DNA from 4 places in the Chryseobacterium sp. D764 genome. Region 4 is predicted to be linked to each of the others. Evidence: riboswitches for the same ligand, from Rfam matches in the RefSeq annotation. Region 4 holds a riboswitch; each other region holds the start of a gene.
What was found. A riboswitch is a leader RNA that binds a small molecule or an ion and turns the genes downstream of it on or off. The one in region 4 is predicted to bind cobalamin.
Positions count from the first base shown of each region.

Region 1: another riboswitch for cobalamin. It lies ahead of KYG33_RS16695 (TonB-dependent receptor plug domain-containing protein); the one in region 4 lies ahead of KYG33_RS09350 (TonB-dependent receptor plug domain-containing protein).
Region 2: another riboswitch for cobalamin. It lies ahead of prpB (methylisocitrate lyase); the one in region 4 lies ahead of KYG33_RS09350 (TonB-dependent receptor plug domain-containing protein).
Region 3: another riboswitch for cobalamin. It lies ahead of metE (5-methyltetrahydropteroyltriglutamate--homocysteine S-methyltransferase); the one in region 4 lies ahead of KYG33_RS09350 (TonB-dependent receptor plug domain-containing protein).

Region 1 covers NZ_CP079219.1:3,685,230-3,689,448, reverse strand. The annotation lists gene KYG33_RS16700 (YncE family protein) at 1-107, opposite strand, end outside; gene KYG33_RS16695 (TonB-dependent receptor plug domain-containing protein) at 104-2,137, opposite strand; cobalamin riboswitch at 2,246-2,431, opposite strand; gene KYG33_RS16690 (transporter) at 2,522-3,469, opposite strand; gene KYG33_RS16685 (cytochrome-c peroxidase) at 3,482-4,219, opposite strand, start outside.
Region 2 covers NZ_CP079219.1:363,152-367,370, reverse strand. The annotation lists gene KYG33_RS01550 (bifunctional 2-methylcitrate dehydratase/aconitate hydratase) at 1-140, opposite strand, end outside; gene prpC (2-methylcitrate synthase) at 235-1,389, opposite strand; gene prpB (methylisocitrate lyase) at 1,392-2,288, opposite strand; cobalamin riboswitch at 2,745-2,936, opposite strand; gene KYG33_RS01535 (LytR/AlgR family response regulator transcription factor) at 3,287-4,054, opposite strand; gene KYG33_RS01530 (sensor histidine kinase) at 4,059-4,219, opposite strand, start outside.
Region 3 covers NZ_CP079219.1:373,951-378,169, forward strand. The annotation lists gene mmsB (3-hydroxyisobutyrate dehydrogenase) at 1-12, shown strand, start outside; gene KYG33_RS01575 (enoyl-CoA hydratase/isomerase family protein) at 80-862, shown strand; gene KYG33_RS01580 (Lrp/AsnC family transcriptional regulator) at 947-1,408, opposite strand; cobalamin riboswitch at 1,604-1,790, shown strand; gene metE (5-methyltetrahydropteroyltriglutamate--homocysteine S-methyltransferase) at 1,964-4,219, shown strand, end outside.
Region 4 covers NZ_CP079219.1:2,080,455-2,084,673, reverse strand. The annotation lists gene KYG33_RS09360 (helix-turn-helix domain-containing protein) at 1-723, opposite strand, end outside; gene KYG33_RS09355 (T9SS type A sorting domain-containing protein) at 896-2,188, shown strand; cobalamin riboswitch at 2,315-2,492, shown strand; gene KYG33_RS09350 (TonB-dependent receptor plug domain-containing protein) at 2,524-4,219, shown strand, end outside.

The DNA.
Region 1 (4,219 bases), 1.6 Mb from region 4:
GATGGAAGTCCCTCTACCACTTCCTGGCGGACAATAATATCATCCGTACGGCATGAACTAAGAAAAGCTAAGACAAGAAATAAAAAGTAAAAGTTTAGTTTTCTCATAAGGTAAAGTTTAGAATAAGTTTAAAGTTTCTGCCCGGCATCGGATAATTGATCACTACATCATAATATTGGTTGAAAATATTATTCATCTCAAGGCTTACTTTAAATTGATGATTCGCCCAGTTGAATTTTTTCTGAACAGACAGATCATGGGTATACCAAGGCTGTACATAATTGTATTGAATGTTGTCCTGGTTCACATCATACCTTTCTCCTACATACATCGCACTGTAATTGAAACTCCAGTCTTTATAGTCCGCCATCAGGGTGAAGGAGCCACTATGCCATGGTGTGTAAGGAATCTGATTTCGGTAGAATGTATCCTCCGGATCTGTCATATCTCTTGCACTTTGGTAAGTGTAGGAAAGCAAGGGTCTCAGTTTTACTTTTCCTAACTGCATTTCTGCCTGAACATTCACGTCAGCACCTATGATTTCAACCCGTCCAAGGTTCATCATCAGCCAGCGGAACATACTTCCGTTAGGGGCTGCAACAATCTTATCCTGTACTTTGTTGTAATAACCGTCTACTTTAGCATAAAAGGATGTAAAGAATCGGTTTTTATAATTCTTCTGATACGTAAATCCTACATCATACTGATTGGTAAATTCCGGCTTCAGGTAAGTATTTCCGATATTAGTGTAATACAGATCATTGAAGGTTGGCAGTCGGAAAATCCTTTTATAGAAAGCTCTTAAAGTAAGTTCAGGAATTATTTCAGGCTGGTAGCTCATAAATACAGCTGGGGTCCATTCTCTGCTGTCTCCGGGTCTTTTATTTTTTCTTACTTCTTCAAAAGTAAAAGTTCCTAAAAGGCTGCCCAGGATCTTGAATCTGTTCCACTGATACGTTGTTGCCAATGCAACCAATGTAGTGTAACGTGTAGGATAAGAAAAGTTATCCAGATTGGCATCCAGATTATTGTACTGAAAATCCCCGCTCAGACTGACATCCCAATTGGATGTGATAGAATAGATATTGGATGAGGAAAGATAGAGCTCTCGTTGGATATAGGTGTTATCGGTATGAATAATAGACTGCGAGCGAACAGTATCCATAAAATGAGTGTAATCGTAGGCAAACTTTGCTTTCAGCTGAGTTTCAAATCTGGGAAACAGTTTTTTCCGAAGATTGGCCTGCACGAAATAATTTTCATCAGAAAGTCTTGCTCCTCTTCCTCCAAAACGGCCATTCACAATAGGAGCCGGCATTCCACGGTCTGAAATATAACCATAGCCTCTTACATTCCAGCTTCCGTTATTTAAAGTTCCGTTTAACGAAGTTTCAAAACGTTTCGCTTTGATATCTGAGTCCTGCCTCTTTGCAATTGTATCATAAGCCTGCTGTCCATCAGGATATTTCTTGGCATACCGAAATCTGTAAATCCCATCACTTTGCAGAAATTCTCCACTGAAGCTGGCAGAAGTTCTGTCTGAAATTTTCTGTTCCAATCGGAATGACGGATTAAAAAGGTCTATGGAGGCACTTTTTGCTCTTATCACAAGATTGGTTTTCTTTATTCCTTTAAATACAGGCGTTTTAGGCTGTAAATAGATAGATCCCGAAGAACCGAAATCTTTTGCCGGCTGAAAAATCTCGCTTTTCTGCCCGTTATACAATGATATTTCTTCCAGATCATCCAAAGAATATCTTCCCAGATCTACCAGTCCGTTCTGTGCATTTCCCAGTTGAATTCCATCATAGAAAACGCCTACATGCTGACTTCCGAGGCTTCGGACATTAATGGTTTTCAATCCGCCAATCCCTCCATAGTCTTTGATCTGAACACCGGAAAAATACCGAAGAGCATCTGCTACAGAATGACTGTTCAGTCTTTCCAGCTGCTCGCCCTGCAGGGTTTGTGCCGGAAGAATTTCTTTGAAGTTTTTCTTGTAAAGGTTGATCCCTTTGATTGATTCTTCCTGAACACTGTCTTTTTTCTTGGTTTGAGAAGACAAAAGGTGAGATGTTAACACCAGTATTGTGAAAACAGCTTTATGAATTGCAGAAGTAATTAGTTTTGCCGCCATTAGCTCATTTAGGATAATGAAGACGCTAATGGATATAAGAATACAACGACAAAGCACAGCTGTCACTGCACAGAATCATTGATGTCCTAAGCTTTATTCCACGAAAGCGTCAAACGATTATTTTCTGGCAGGTCTTCTGACTTACTCCATTTTTGAAATCCTTCCCATTAAAAAACAGTGGATATATTCTTCAAAAATCTTGGTGCGGAGCTTACAGCAGCGGGTCTGTTCCGGATTTTCACCGGATTCCCTTTTAAGAGCTTTTTAGGGCTCACCAAATTTCGGCAAAGATAAAAAATTATTCCTAACCCCCAATTAAAATCATGATTCATAAACAATTAAAGCTCCCGAAGGAGCTTTAACATGATTAAAAAGGGGTTTTATTTAAATTCCGATATTCAGGAAAATACTAAATCTGGATTTTGCTTCAATATCACCACCAGCCAAATGGGTATACATAGGAAGCATGAGTTCACTTCCCAGGCTCAGTTTTTTATAAGAGGCTTCAAACCCAATCTTCCCATACAATGCACTTCCGGCTGTATTGGGCAGGGCTTCATCAAACTGCTTGTTCTGAGCATACACTTCTCCCTGCACTCCGGTTTTTACAGAAAAGATAGATTTTTCATTTCCTGCAACCTGATAAAATCCTGTTGCAGCGTAGTTCCACTGGTTTCCGAAATGGTAATTCTTCTTATTTTCCGTTTTGATTGTATAGTCTGTATTGACCAATACAGCTACTTTATTCTTTTGAAATTTATAATTCAAAGCCGCCTGATAATCCCAGCTTCCTGTTCCCAACTGAAAACTCGGATTGACTCCGGATGCTCCTTTTTCATCAAACTTTCCCAAAGGAATTTTCACGCCCAAACCTCCGCTCACGTGATGGAAATTATCTTTAGAGCTCATTAGCTGATAGATTCCCATCAGGTTCAGATCTCCGATTCCGTTGATTTTGATATCTCCCTGCATAGTCCTTTTTTCATGAAAATGAAATGGCAGACTTGCATATACACTTAGTTTTTTAGTCAATGGAATTTTTCCCCAAAGCTGTAAGGTATTAAAATACTGATCCTGTGTAAGATCTTTTACAAATAAATTTTCTTTTGCTTTGTAATGCTGTGCAAAATATTTGATTCCGATAAACTGTGGATTCAGCAAAGATTCAAAACCGGATGATCCGTTACCGGCCGCACAACCGCATGCATCACAGTCATCATCAAAATCAATTCTGCTAAAGCCATTCTGAGCAATATACATACTGTCTCTAACCAGATTTGCCTGGCTCAGGCTAAATACCATTAAACATAGTATTGCTATAATCTTCTTCATGTTTTCTATAATTTATTCTGCAAATTTTGGATTGGATATAAAACTTTTGTCGGACAATGTTTTCAGGAAAGCAATAATCGACTGTTTTTCCTGACTATTCATGGCTATTCCTGTATGACCATTCTGTTTCAGCTGAGGATCAAGATTCGCATTATCTTCCACCTGTTCTGAATAGAAATTGAGTACAGCATCTAATGTGTAAAACCTTCCGTCATGCATATAAGGTGCTGTATATTCTACGTTTCTCAAACTTGGAACACGGAATTTCATCCAGTCTACCTGATTAAGAGTAACTCTGTAACGCCCTGCATCTTTGAACTCGGTGTTATAATACATTCCTGTATTACGGAAGCTTTCATCGGTAAATAATTCTCCGCTATGGCAAGAGGCACATTTCTGTCCGAACAAAGCCATTCCCTGAGATTCTGTAGAAGTAAACTGCTCTTTTCCCTGCCTGAACCTGTCATATTTTGAATCTGCAGAAATTAAAGAAGCCATAAACTGTGACAGTGCTTTTAGAATTCTTTCTCCGGTAATGGTTTCATCTCCGTACGCTTCCCTGAAAAGTTTTTTATATTTCTGATCATCTTTTATTTTTGAAATGGCTTCCGGTATAGAACTGTCCATCTCATTGACATCTGTAATAGGGCTTATCGGTTGTTCATTGAGGTTATGAATAACACCGTCCCACATATATCTTTTCAAAAAAGCCATATTCTGAATGGGTGGCGCATTTCTGATTCCTATTCT
Region 2 (4,219 bases), 1.7 Mb from region 4:
CAGCCGATTGTATCCAGAAGACAGTAGTGAGCGGTCTTCCATGCTAAGTCATTTTTAATTTCGTAATTTAAAACATAGTCTGCAATGTCTGTTAATACCTGATCGGGTTGTGGTCTTTCGTTTGAGATGTGTGAACTCATTTTTTATTATTGAAAAATTTTAATTAATTAAAAGTTAAGAGTGGAAAATTGAAAATGAATTATTGTTTTTTCATTTCCGACATTCTATTTTCCATTATTTCCGGTCGTTGATGGACACAAATTCTTTGTTTTCAGGCCCTGTATAATTGGCACTTGGACGGATAATCTTTCCATCCTGTCTCTGTTCTATAATATGAGCACTCCATCCGGTCACTCTTGAAATGACAAATAACGGAGTAAACATCAGAGTAGGCACTCCCATCAGATGGTAAGAAACAGCGGAGAACCAATCCAGATTCGGGAACATTTTCTTTTCTTCCCACATGATCGTTTCCAATCTTTCAGCAATATTATACAGCAGCATATCTCCTGCTTCTTCAGAAAGTTCTTTCGCCACTTTTTTAATCACGACGTTTCTCGGATCTGAAATGGTATACACCGGGTGTCCAAAGCCAATAATCACTTCTTTGTTCACAATACGCTTGCGAATATCGCTTTCTGCTTCATCAGGAGAATTGTAGCGGCTTTGGATTTCAAAAGCAACTTCATTTGCCCCACCATGTTTAGGTCCTCTCAAAGCACCAATTGCTCCGGTAATTGCAGAGTAAATATCAGATCCTGTTCCGGCAATCACACGGCTGGTAAATGTTGAGGCATTAAATTCATGTTCTGCATAGAGGTTTAACGAGATTTCCATTGCTTTTACCCAGGAATCTGCAGGTTTTTTCCCATGCAGCAGGTGAAGGAAATGCCCTCCTATTGTATCATCATCGGTTTCTACGTCAATTTCTTTTCCATTATGGGTATAATGATACCAATATAACAGACCTGAGCTGAAAGATGCCAGTAATTTGTCTGCAATATCTCTTGCTCCCGCCATATTATGATCATCTTTTTCCGGCTGAATACTTCCGATAGCAGAAACCATGGAACGCATGACATCCATGGGATGAGCCGCTGCAGGAATACTCTTAAGAATATTTCTCACAGAATGAGGTAGCCCTCTCAAAGATTTTAGTTTGGCTTTATAGTTTTTCAATTGTGCTCCGGTTGGCAGCTGGCCGTAGATCAAAAGATAAGCTACTTCTTCAAACTGTGCTTTCTCTGCCAGATCCAGAATATCATATCCTCTGTAATGGAGATCGTTTCCACTTTTTCCGACACTGCAAAGAGCCGTATTACCTGCTGCTACCCCTGAAAGCGCAACGCTTTTTTTAGGTTTAAATGTGGGTTCACTGTTAGTTGACATTATCAATTATTTTGTTTAAAAAGGTTGTCTAATTTTTGTTCGTAGTCATAGTATCCGATGCTTTGATAGAGTTCTTCCCTGGTTTGCATAGTATCCAATACATTGATCTGTGTTCCGTCTTTACGAAGGTGTTCATATACATTTTGAGCGGCTTTATTGGCAGCACGGAAAGCAGAAAGCGGATAAAGGATCAGTCCCACGCCTGCATTTTTTAATTCTTCCACCGTGTACATTCTGATCATCCCGAATTCGGTAATATTAGCCAGCACTGGAACTCCTGCGGCTTCAACAAACTTGTGATAAAAGCTTAAGTCAGGAACGGCTTCTGCAAAAATAAAATCTGCTCCAGCTTCTTTATAAGCTGCTGCTCTTTCCAATGTTTTTTCCAATCCTTCATTAGCAAATGCATCGGTACGGGCACCAATTACAAAATTTTCATCGGTACGGGCATCTACCGCTGCTTTCACTCTGTCTACCATTTCTTCTTTGGTTACCACTTCTTTTCCCGGGCGGTGTCCACAGCGTTTTGCCCCTACCTGGTCTTCAATATGGAGGGCCGCAGCTCCAGCTTTAATCAGTGACTTTACAGTTCTTGCCACATTGAATGCTGAAGGTCCGAATCCGGTATCAACATCTACCATGAGCGGTACATCACAAACATTCGTGATACGCTGAACATCAATCAATACATCTTCCAGCGTGGTAATTCCTAGATCCGGAATCCCTAGAGAACCCGCGGCAACACCTCCTCCTGAAAGATAAATTGCATTAAAACCTGCCTGCTGTGCTAACAATGCATGATTGGCATTGATGGTGCCAACAATCTGAAGGGGACTTTCTTTTCGCATGGCCTCCCGAAATTTCATACCGGGAGACTTCAAACTTTCACTTGTAGTCATTATAATATTTATTGTTTAGTTGAAATTTGTTTTACAGAAAACCATGAACAGGCATCACAATAGCTACCGGCATTGCATGATATGTTAAAAAGGAAATCAAAAAATAACTGATTTGTTTTAATCGATTTTTGTAATCCGGAATTCAGAGCCATTATCTCCGTGCCAATCTGTTTATTTCCAAGTCTGCTGCTGTATGAATAATCGAAATCGAATGGATACATTTTTTTAACTTTTTATATTGATTAAATCCTCATAAAAAGTTCCTGATAAACTTCACAATGCCTGTGAGAAAGAAAAATATGGAAAAGGAAAAATACGATGAATACACGATAATGAAAGAGCATACCACTCCACTACTTATCTGCATCATAAAAATAACACGAGCTGACAAAATATATTGATCCCACTGTTATCCATATCGTATCATACCTGACTATAAGCTTCAGACCGCGAAAGCATCGTCAATTCGAAATAGGCAGGTCTCCTGACTTGTAACAGTTTTTATCGCCCTTCCCATATAACGAGGTATACAGTGGACCTTTTTTGATAAAAACCTTGATGTTACTTACAGTTGCGCGACAGTTCGTGATTTGCACACGATTCCCTTTTAAGACACAGCTAAGTGTAACCAGTTTCGGTTGATAAAGAAGATGTTAAGAACTCCTTGGTGGTAAATATAGGTATTTTATAAAAACATGAAAGATATTTTATGCAAACAATAATTATTTAATCATAATCCATTGATTATGTTATTATTAAAAATACATTCTTCACCCAACAGACATTATAATTTAGATTATCCTGCCCATTTTTTGTTACAAAATCCACAAGATATGTCGTGAAAAAATCAGACAAGTTCAAAGAAACTGTCTACTTGTTATTGTTTTTCATTCTGGAATTGAAGCGTTTTTTAAAACTTTTTTTTTAGCGATAATGGATGCTCATTTTCTGGCTTCAAATGATCTTTTTTATATCATTTTCAGTCAAAAATTTAATCTTTATTCTTCAATCCATTTTCTGAAAGCAGAGGTATTACTCTGGCTTGTGATAAGGTGGATTTTATGTCCTTTTATCTGGATAGACTGTGTATTTCTGTTGTAACGCTCTATCCTTTCAATATGTATTTTCTGAACGATTTCACTTCGGTTAATTCTGAAAAAATCCGAAGGACTAAGCTGATTTTCAATTTCTTTTAGTGTAGATTCATTAAGCAGATGTTTTTTTCCTGCAGTATCAAAAGCAAAGACAATTCCCTCTTCTGCTTCAAAGAAAGTGATCTCTTCAGTATTTACAAAATAAGTTCCCTGATGTGAGGAGACCGTAAATCTTTTTTTATATTTTTTCTCTGGATGACTGTTATTGAGCATTTGCTGAAGTTTTATCAGGACATCATTCTGTTCTGATGCAGAAGTTCTTAATAAAAGAAATTTACCCCATGCTTTTTGGAAACGTTCCTGTGAAAATGGTTTTAAAAGATATTCTATACCATTACTTTCAAAGGCATTCATCCAATACTGATCGTAAGCGGTTGTGAAAATTATCGGGCTTGAAATGTTCACCTGACTGTAGATTTCAAAGGCATTTCCATCCAATAATTCTATATCAGAAAAGATCAGGTCTACTGTTGAATTTTTAAAAAAAGTAACGGCTTCTTCTACGGTATCAATCTCTGCAACGATCTCAACCGGTTCTTCCAATTCGCTGATAAAACGTTTTAATTTGTTTCTGGCAGGAATTTCGTCTTCGATAATTATAACTTTTATCATATTTTTATACTGGAATTATAGGAAGTGTTACTGAAAATCCGGTTTCTGTTTTTAATATTTCTACCTGTCGGTCGGTTAATAACGTATATTGTTCTTTAAGATTGTTCAACGCTCTTCCAGACGTTTTTTTACTGTTACGCTTCGGTATAACATTATTTGAAACGG
Region 3 (4,219 bases), 1.7 Mb from region 4:
AGAGACCTTTAAAAATTGAATAGAAGGTAAATACTGTCTATGATTACTTTTTAATAATTATCAACTATCAATTAAAAAAATGACTTTCGAAACATTATTATATCAACAAAACGGACCTGTCGGAACGCTGACGATAAACCGTCCGCAGGCATTAAACTCCTTGAATGAACAGGTTTTACAGGAACTGAAATCATTTGCCAGCAAGATAAGATCAGATAAAAATATCAGAGTATTAATTATTACCGGTTCCGGGGAAAAAGCTTTTGTTGCAGGGGCTGACATTAAAGCCATGCAGCAAATGACTCCCGCAGAAGCAGAGACTTTTTCTATTGCTGCACAAACTGCTTTTAATGCTATTGAAGAACTTCCGTTTGCTGTGATCGCTGCTGTGAACGGTTTTGCATTGGGAGGAGGGTGTGAACTGGCATTATCCTGTGATATTATCCTGGCTAGCGGGAAAGCAAAATTTGGACTCCCTGAAGTGACATTAGGATTATTGCCTTGTTTTGGCGGAACCCAGCGTCTGCCAAGAGCTATCGGATTATACAAAGCAAGGGAAATGGTTTTCTCCGGAGAATTTTATTCCGCAGAAGCTTGTAAAGATTTTGGTTTTGTCAATCATGTTTTTGCGCCCGAAGAATTACTCAACGAAGCTCAAAAACTGGCAGAAACAATTGCCGCAAGAGGACCTGTAGCTGTGGCAAAAGCAAAACAGTCTTTAAATACAGGATTTGAACTGCACATTACGGATGGGTTAAAACAGGAAGCTGCATTATTCGGAGAGTTGTTTACAACAGAAGACCACCATGAAGGTATCGGGGCATTTATAGAAAAAAGAACCCCGGACTTTAAAGGAAATTAATACATTGGAAGATAGAGAATTGAAAATAGCATGGTTTAAGTTAAGTATCATTTTCCATTTTCAATTCTCAATTTTCCATTTTTATTATATGGTGATTCCATGATTGTTTTTCACCTCAGCCATGACAAACGTACTGTGAGTGCTCCCTATAGAATCTACAGATCCCAGTTTATTAAACACAAAATCCTGGTAATGTTTCATATCCCGTACCTGAACTTTCAGAAGAAAATCAAAATCTCCGGAAATATTGTAGCATTCTGCAACTTCTTCAATTTCTAAAATTTCTTTCACAAAATCATAACCTACAGATCGGTCGTGAATTTTCAGCTTAATCTGACAGAAAACCGTAAACCCACGGTTGAGTTTTTCAGCATCAAGAACAGCGGCATATCTTTTCACAAACCCTTCCTGTTCCAATCTTTTTACTCTTTCAAAAACAGGTGAAGTGGAGAGGTTCACTTCTTTAGCAAGCTCTTTAACGGTCAGTTTTGCATTTTTCTGGAGCAGCCTCAGCAGCTGTACATCCTTATCATCGAGTTGTTCCACAGAATATTATTCTTTTAGATTATAAAAACAGTCAAATGTAAAGAATTATATGCTTTTTACTGTGTTTTTTAAAGTTTATTTTGCTTAATTAATTAGCTTTTATTGTGTGTTTATTCTGTATTGTTAATTTTACACAAGATTAAAAACTTTTACTGATGACTATCATTACAGGTAAAAGTACAGTTCTTTAGAGATACTTCATCAAACAGGAAAGGTTTTACGTAACGTAGATTAATAGGGAATCGTGTGAGAATCACGAGCTGTCGCGCAACTGTAAGTAACATACCAAAGGTTTCTGTCTTAGTATATCCACTGCCAAAAGCGGGAAGGATGATGGAAACTGTTACAAGTCAGGAGACCTGCCTTTACTGAATTGACGATGCTTTCGCGGTCTGAAGCTTTGGGTCATACAGATGATATATCGGATTTATACACTTTCTCTGTAAGGGAATTGTATTGTTTGTTATATCATGATCCTGAAATTTTTATCCGTTAAAACATTACGAAGCATTTTTAAAAGACTTTACCATTAAGTTTAATTAAAAAGTAAAAAAAATGCAAACTCACATTCTGGGCTATCCGCGTATTGGTAGCAAAAGAGAACTCAAAAAAGCCTGCGAGCAATATTGGTCAGGTAAAATCCTTTTGGAAGAACTTCTGAATACGGGCAGAAATATCTGTAACCAAAACTGGAACATTCAGAAAGAAGCCGGTATAGACCTTATTCCCTGTAATGATTTTTCATATTATGATCAGGTATTGGATATGAGTCTTGTGGTAGGGGCAATTCCCACACGTTATCATGAAGTAGTGCTTAAAAAAAACAATTCTGAGCTGGATCTTTATTTTGCCATGGCAAGAGGATATCAGAAAGAAGGACTGGATATCACAGCGATGGAAATGACAAAATGGTTTGATACCAATTATCACTATATCGTTCCCGAGTTTTATAAAAATCAACAGTTTAAACTGAGTTCAGATAAAATTTTCAATGAATTTGCAGGAGCAAAGCAGGCAGGAATCAATGCAAAACCGGTCATTATCGGACTAGTTTCTTATCTGTTGTTAGGAAAAGAGAAAGAAGAAGGATTTGATAAACTGGATCTCGCTGGAAACCTTCTTTCCGTATATACAGAGATTTTAACAAAACTTCAGGAGCAGGGTGCAGAATGGATTCAGTTTGATGAACCTTTTCTGGCATTGGATTTAACGGAGAAAGCAAAAGAAACATATCATTTTATTTATACCGAAATAAGAAAACGCTTTCCGAAACTGAAATTTATTATTGCCACTTATTTTGACGGATTAAAAGATAATGGATCACTTGCGGTATCACTTCCTGTGAATACTTTACACATTGATTTGGTTAGAAACCCTGAACAGTTAGATGATATTCTGAATGTCATTCCGGAAAGCTTAGGCCTTTCATTGGGTGTGGTTGACGGAAGAAATATCTGGAAAAATGATTATGAAAAGTCTTTGTCTTTCATTCAAAAAGCAGTTGAGAAATTAGGATCTGAAAGGGTTTTAATTGCTCCTTCCTCTTCATTACTTCATTCACCTTGTGATCTGGATTTTGAAACCACACTTAATCCGGAAATTAAAAACTGGCTGGCTTTTGCCAAACAAAAAGTGGCAGAAGTGGTAACGCTTAAAGAACTGGCATCCGGAACAGAGAATAAACAGATTCTTGCCGCTTTTGAAGATAATAAAAAAGCAATTGCAAGCAGAAGAACATCTTCTCTTATTCATAATGATGACGTGAAGCAAAGAGCAAATGCGGTTACTGAAAAAGATGCTCAAAGGATAAATACTTTCAAAATCCGTAAAGAAGAACAACAGAAAGTACTGCAGCTTCCTTTATTCCCAACAACAACCATTGGGTCATTCCCGCAGACCACTGAGGTAAGAAGCTGGAGAGCAAAATTCAAAAAAGGAGAGCTGACGGCAGAGCAGTATGATACCTTACTGAAAGAAGAGACCCAGAGAACGATTAACTGGCAGGAAGAAATAGGGATAGATGTATTGGTTCACGGGGAATTTGAACGTAATGATATGGTGGAATATTTCGGAGAGCAGCTGGAAGGTTTTGTATTTACAAAAAATGGCTGGGTACAAAGCTACGGAAGCCGTTGTGTAAAGCCTCCTGTGATCTTCGGTGATGTTTCCCGCCCGACACCAATGACGGTATATTGGTCCCAATATGCACAATCCCAGACTGAAAAATGGGTAAAAGGAATGCTCACAGGTCCTGTTACGATCTTACAATGGTCTTTTGTACGTGATGATCAGCCCCGTTCAGAGACGTGTAAGCAAATTGCTCTGGCTATCCGTGATGAGGTTGCGGATCTTGAAAAAGCAGGAATCAGAATTATTCAGATTGATGAGCCTGCGATAAGAGAAGGGCTTCCATTAAGAAAGACAGACTGGCAGAACTACCTGAAATGGGCCGTAGAAGCTTTCAGAATTTCAGCAAGCGGAGTGGAAGATGCTACACAGATTCATACCCATATGTGCTATTCGGAATTCAATGATATTATTGAAAATATTGCTGATATGGATGCAGATGTGATTACCATAGAATGTTCCCGTTCTCAGATGGAACTGCTGAATGCTTTTGCAGATTTCAGATATCCGAATGAAATTGGTCCCGGAGTATACGATATTCATTCCCCAAGGGTTCCGTCAAAAGAAGAAATGATTGAACTGTTGAGAAAAGCTCAAAACGTAATTCCTGCCAATCAACTCTGGGTAAATCCGGACTGCGGACTGAAAACAAGACACTGGGAAGAAACAGAAAAAGCTTTGATT
Region 4 (4,219 bases):
AAGATCAGAAATAATATTTTCTATAAGCGCTTTATATTCAACAAGTCTATTTTGTTTTAGGAGATAAGAAGAACGGAAAATTCTGTTTTCCATTTTTAATATTCTGTTTTCTTCATTATGATCGCTGAGGTACTGATTACTTTTATCAAGGTTTTTGAATGCTGCAGTATAATCTCTATTGATTCCTGAGTTCAAAGCTTGCAGTTGGTACAGCTTTGCTGTGGTTATTCGTAATGTGGCATCATTACTTTTAAGAAGCTTTTGATCAGATAAAAGATGGGTAATAATTCTTTTTGACTGATTGTACAGACTCAGATTTTGGTATTGGTCAGCAAGATTATAATCACTGAAAACCTGCATAAAATAAGAAAGTTCATTTTTCGGATCGGCATCTTCTTTCTGCGCAAAAATATTCACAGATTGTATGTAATCGCCTTTCATAGCAAAAGCCTGTGAAATAATGTTTTGCAGTACAATTTTATGCTCTGTATTCTGATCACTTACGAGGATTCCCTGAGTATAGCTGATGCATTCGTCAGAATTCTGATACAATTTCAGAAATGCCTTATCTGCCAAAATATTAAAGTCCGGACCTGACTGTCCACTGGTAATAAAAGAACAGCAAATGAAAATAAACAGTAATATTTTTCTGCTATTTTGAAATAATTTTTGTCTTGATAGTTTGTTTTTTGTGCTTTTTTGAATAGTTCGGGTAAAATCCATATTCAAAATGATGTTTTGTATCTAATTGATTATTATTTGTTTAAAAATTAAACTCTTTTAAAATTCACGAATTATGAAAGTCTATTTCTTTGGATAGGGTAAATATTGTATTAATATTGTTTTCACCAATTCGGAACGCTAAATATAATAAAATATGAAAAATTTTTACAGAATGTCAATAAAAATATTGACGGCTTGTCTTTTTCTGAAATTTAGTTTTGCAGCAGCACAGCTTACAGTAATAGGGCTGGGAAATTATAATGTAGGTGCAGTTTCAGATAATGGAGTAGTAAGTATGCATACAAGTGCAGGAGGAGTATATAAATGGAATGCAGCAGGCGGACTTGTACAGATAGGTTCAATATCAAACGGATATCCAGCCGCAGGGAGAACGATTGTTTCAAACGATGGAACCAAAATATCATCTTCTGTTACAAATTCTGCAACAGGATTTAATGAAATATCAACTTATGACGTAGCTACTTCCACATGGGTAAACAGAGGAGGGCTGGTTCCTACCGGTTGGGACGGCAGTGTAAGTTCTACATGGGGAATGTCACCTAACGGAAATACTATTGTAGGGTTAGGATTTCTTACTGCTGCGAACGCACATGCTGTGAAATGGGATGACGTAAACGGAATGGTTGACCTGGGAAGTATAGTTTCCGGACGCAGTTCCAGGGCAAATGCAATCAATGCGGCAGGAACCGTGATTGTAGGGTGGCAGGATGAGCCAACCGGAACAAGAAGCGGTGCAAAATGGCAGGATGGAGTAGAAAGTTTTATTACAGATAATAACGGGAATAATGTAGGAGAAGCAGGCGGAATTTCGGCTGACGGAAATACCATTATAGGATCTGCAAATCCTAATCCTTATGTTTGGAATGCTACAAGCGGGCTGACTTATATAACACATCCTAATGCTTCGTTCAATTTCAAAGGAGGAGCTACAGGAATTTCAGCTGATGGAACACGAGTTATTGGTTTTTACAGAGCATTTGGAGCACCTCCAATGTCGGGAGAAGGTTTTATCTGGACTGCATCTGCCGGAAGAATTAATCTGAATGATTATGCAGTATCCTTAGGAATTGCAACGAATGGAGTAACGATGGGACTTCCTCTGGCGATTTCACAAGACGGAAAGAAAATTGCCGGATCAGGGACGAATGCTTCAGGTCAAATAGTTGCTTTTTATCTGGATACTTCTGAATTCTTATCAGTAAATGATACCGTGAAAGAGAAAAACAGTGTTGGCATTTATCCTAATCCTGTAACTGATGTGCTTTATTTTAAAGGAACAGGAAAAATAGAAAAAGCAGAAATCTATAATATGGTTGGGCAAAGGGTGAAATCATTCAATACTGTGGAAGGACAAATTGATGTTTCATCTTTATCAAAAGGATATTATATTCTGCAATACTCTGTGAAAGGAGAAAAACAAGCTTATAAATTCATTAAAAAATAACATATATAAATAGTAAAGTAGTGGGATGATGGCCGTTTTCAATTTTGAAAGCGGCTGTTTTTTATTTGCAAAAGTCTGAAATTTTTGATGTAAAAGCCGGTTTTTTGGCAAATACATATAAAAAACTATCTTTGCAAAAATTTTGGTTTCCAGTATTTTGGAATGAAAAGGGAATTGGGTGTAACTCCCATACTGTCCCCGCAACTGTAAATCGCAATAAAAGTTTCTGCAAACAACCACTGTCTAAAACGGGAAGGAGCAGAATGCGAAAGTCAGGAGACCTGCCAACATTATAATCAAAAAACATATTGCTTTCGGAGGAAAAGTAAAAAAGTATGGATATAAAAAGATCTTTAGTACTGCTTTTTTCATCTTATGGCTGTTTTCTTTTTGGACAAGAGAAAACCATAGACACTATTTATGTCTTCGACAACCAGATGAATAGGGTGAAACTTTTTCATCCCGTAAAAATAATTTCGGCAGAAGAGGCCGAGAAAAACTCCAGTAATCTTTCAGAGCTCCTGAGATTTCAGTCACAGGTTTTTATCAAAGAAAATGGCCGAGGGGCTGTTTCTTCACCATCTTTCCGGGGTACTACCGCTCAGCAGACTGCATTTGTATGGAATGGGATTAATATCAACTCCAGTTTTTTAGGACAGGGAGATATCAATAATATTGCTTTGTTTGGCTATGATCAGATCGGTATAAAAGCCGGCGGTGGAAGTGTAGTCTATGGAAGTGGTGCCATTGGGGGAAGTATTCACCTGAATAATACCCTTGATTTTAATAAAGGTTTCCATGGTTCTTTATTTTCTGAGGTGGCTTCCTTTAATACCTATAATAATTTTGTAAAAGGTTCTTACAGCAATGATAAGTTCAGTTTTAAAGCTTCCGGAAATTATTCTGTAAGTGAAAACAATTATGAGGTAAGCGATCTGAAGTATATCAACAGAAATGGAAATTACTATAATACCACATTCAATGCAGGTGCATCCTATAAAATAACCAACGATCATAAAATTTCGTGGCAAAGCCAGTTTTTCGATTCTTCACAGCATTATCCTGTGTATGAAGAAACGGGAACAAAAACAAAATATAAAACTCAAAGTATAAGAAGCCTTCTTTCCTGGGACTGGAATAAAACTAAGTTCAGCAACTCTTTTAAAGCGGCCTATACAGAAGAAAACTTTCAGTATTTCGGTTCGTTAAACCAGCCTAAATCAAGTGGGGGAACAGGGAAAAACTATATCTTTAAAAATGATTTCAATTATTTTCTGAATTCTAAGTGGAATTTTAATCTTATCGGAGAATTTCAGATCAATAAAGGTGAAGGATATCAGAGCGGAATATCCAGTGTCAGTAGAAATATTGGCTCTGTTTCCGGGTTGCTGAGGTATTTTGCTACTAAAGACCTGCGTTTTGAGGGTGGATTTAAGAAAGATTTTGTGGAAGATGTGAAGTCTCCGTTTATGTATTCATTCTCTGGAAAATGGAGTGCCGCAAAATGGTATGATGTAAGCGTTAACGTGTCAAAAAACTTCAGATATCCGTCATTTAATGATATTTATTATGAGCCGGGAGGAAATAAAGATCTGAGACCGGAAACGTCTACCCAGTTTGATATGGTGAATGAGTTCAAAGTAGGAGATTTCAGACTTACTTTGTCTCCTTATTATATGAACATTACAGATCTTATTGTATGGCTGCCTACTGCTTTGGGGTATTGGCAGGCATTTAATGTCAATAAATCTGAATCTTACGGATTGGAATCTCAATTGTCTTTCAGCAAACAATTGGGAAATCATAAAATCCGGGCTAATGCCGGATACTATTATGCAAAATCTATTGATAAGGAAACTAAAATGCAAAGACCTTATGTTCCCATGCACAGAGGAATGGCCAATGTAGATTATGAATACGGTTTCTTTAAGTTTTTCGCACAGGGACTGGTGAATGGCGTTACTTACACTACAAGTGATGAAAAAAGATCAGAAGCAATAGATCCTTATTTTCTTTTAAATATGGGAGTTT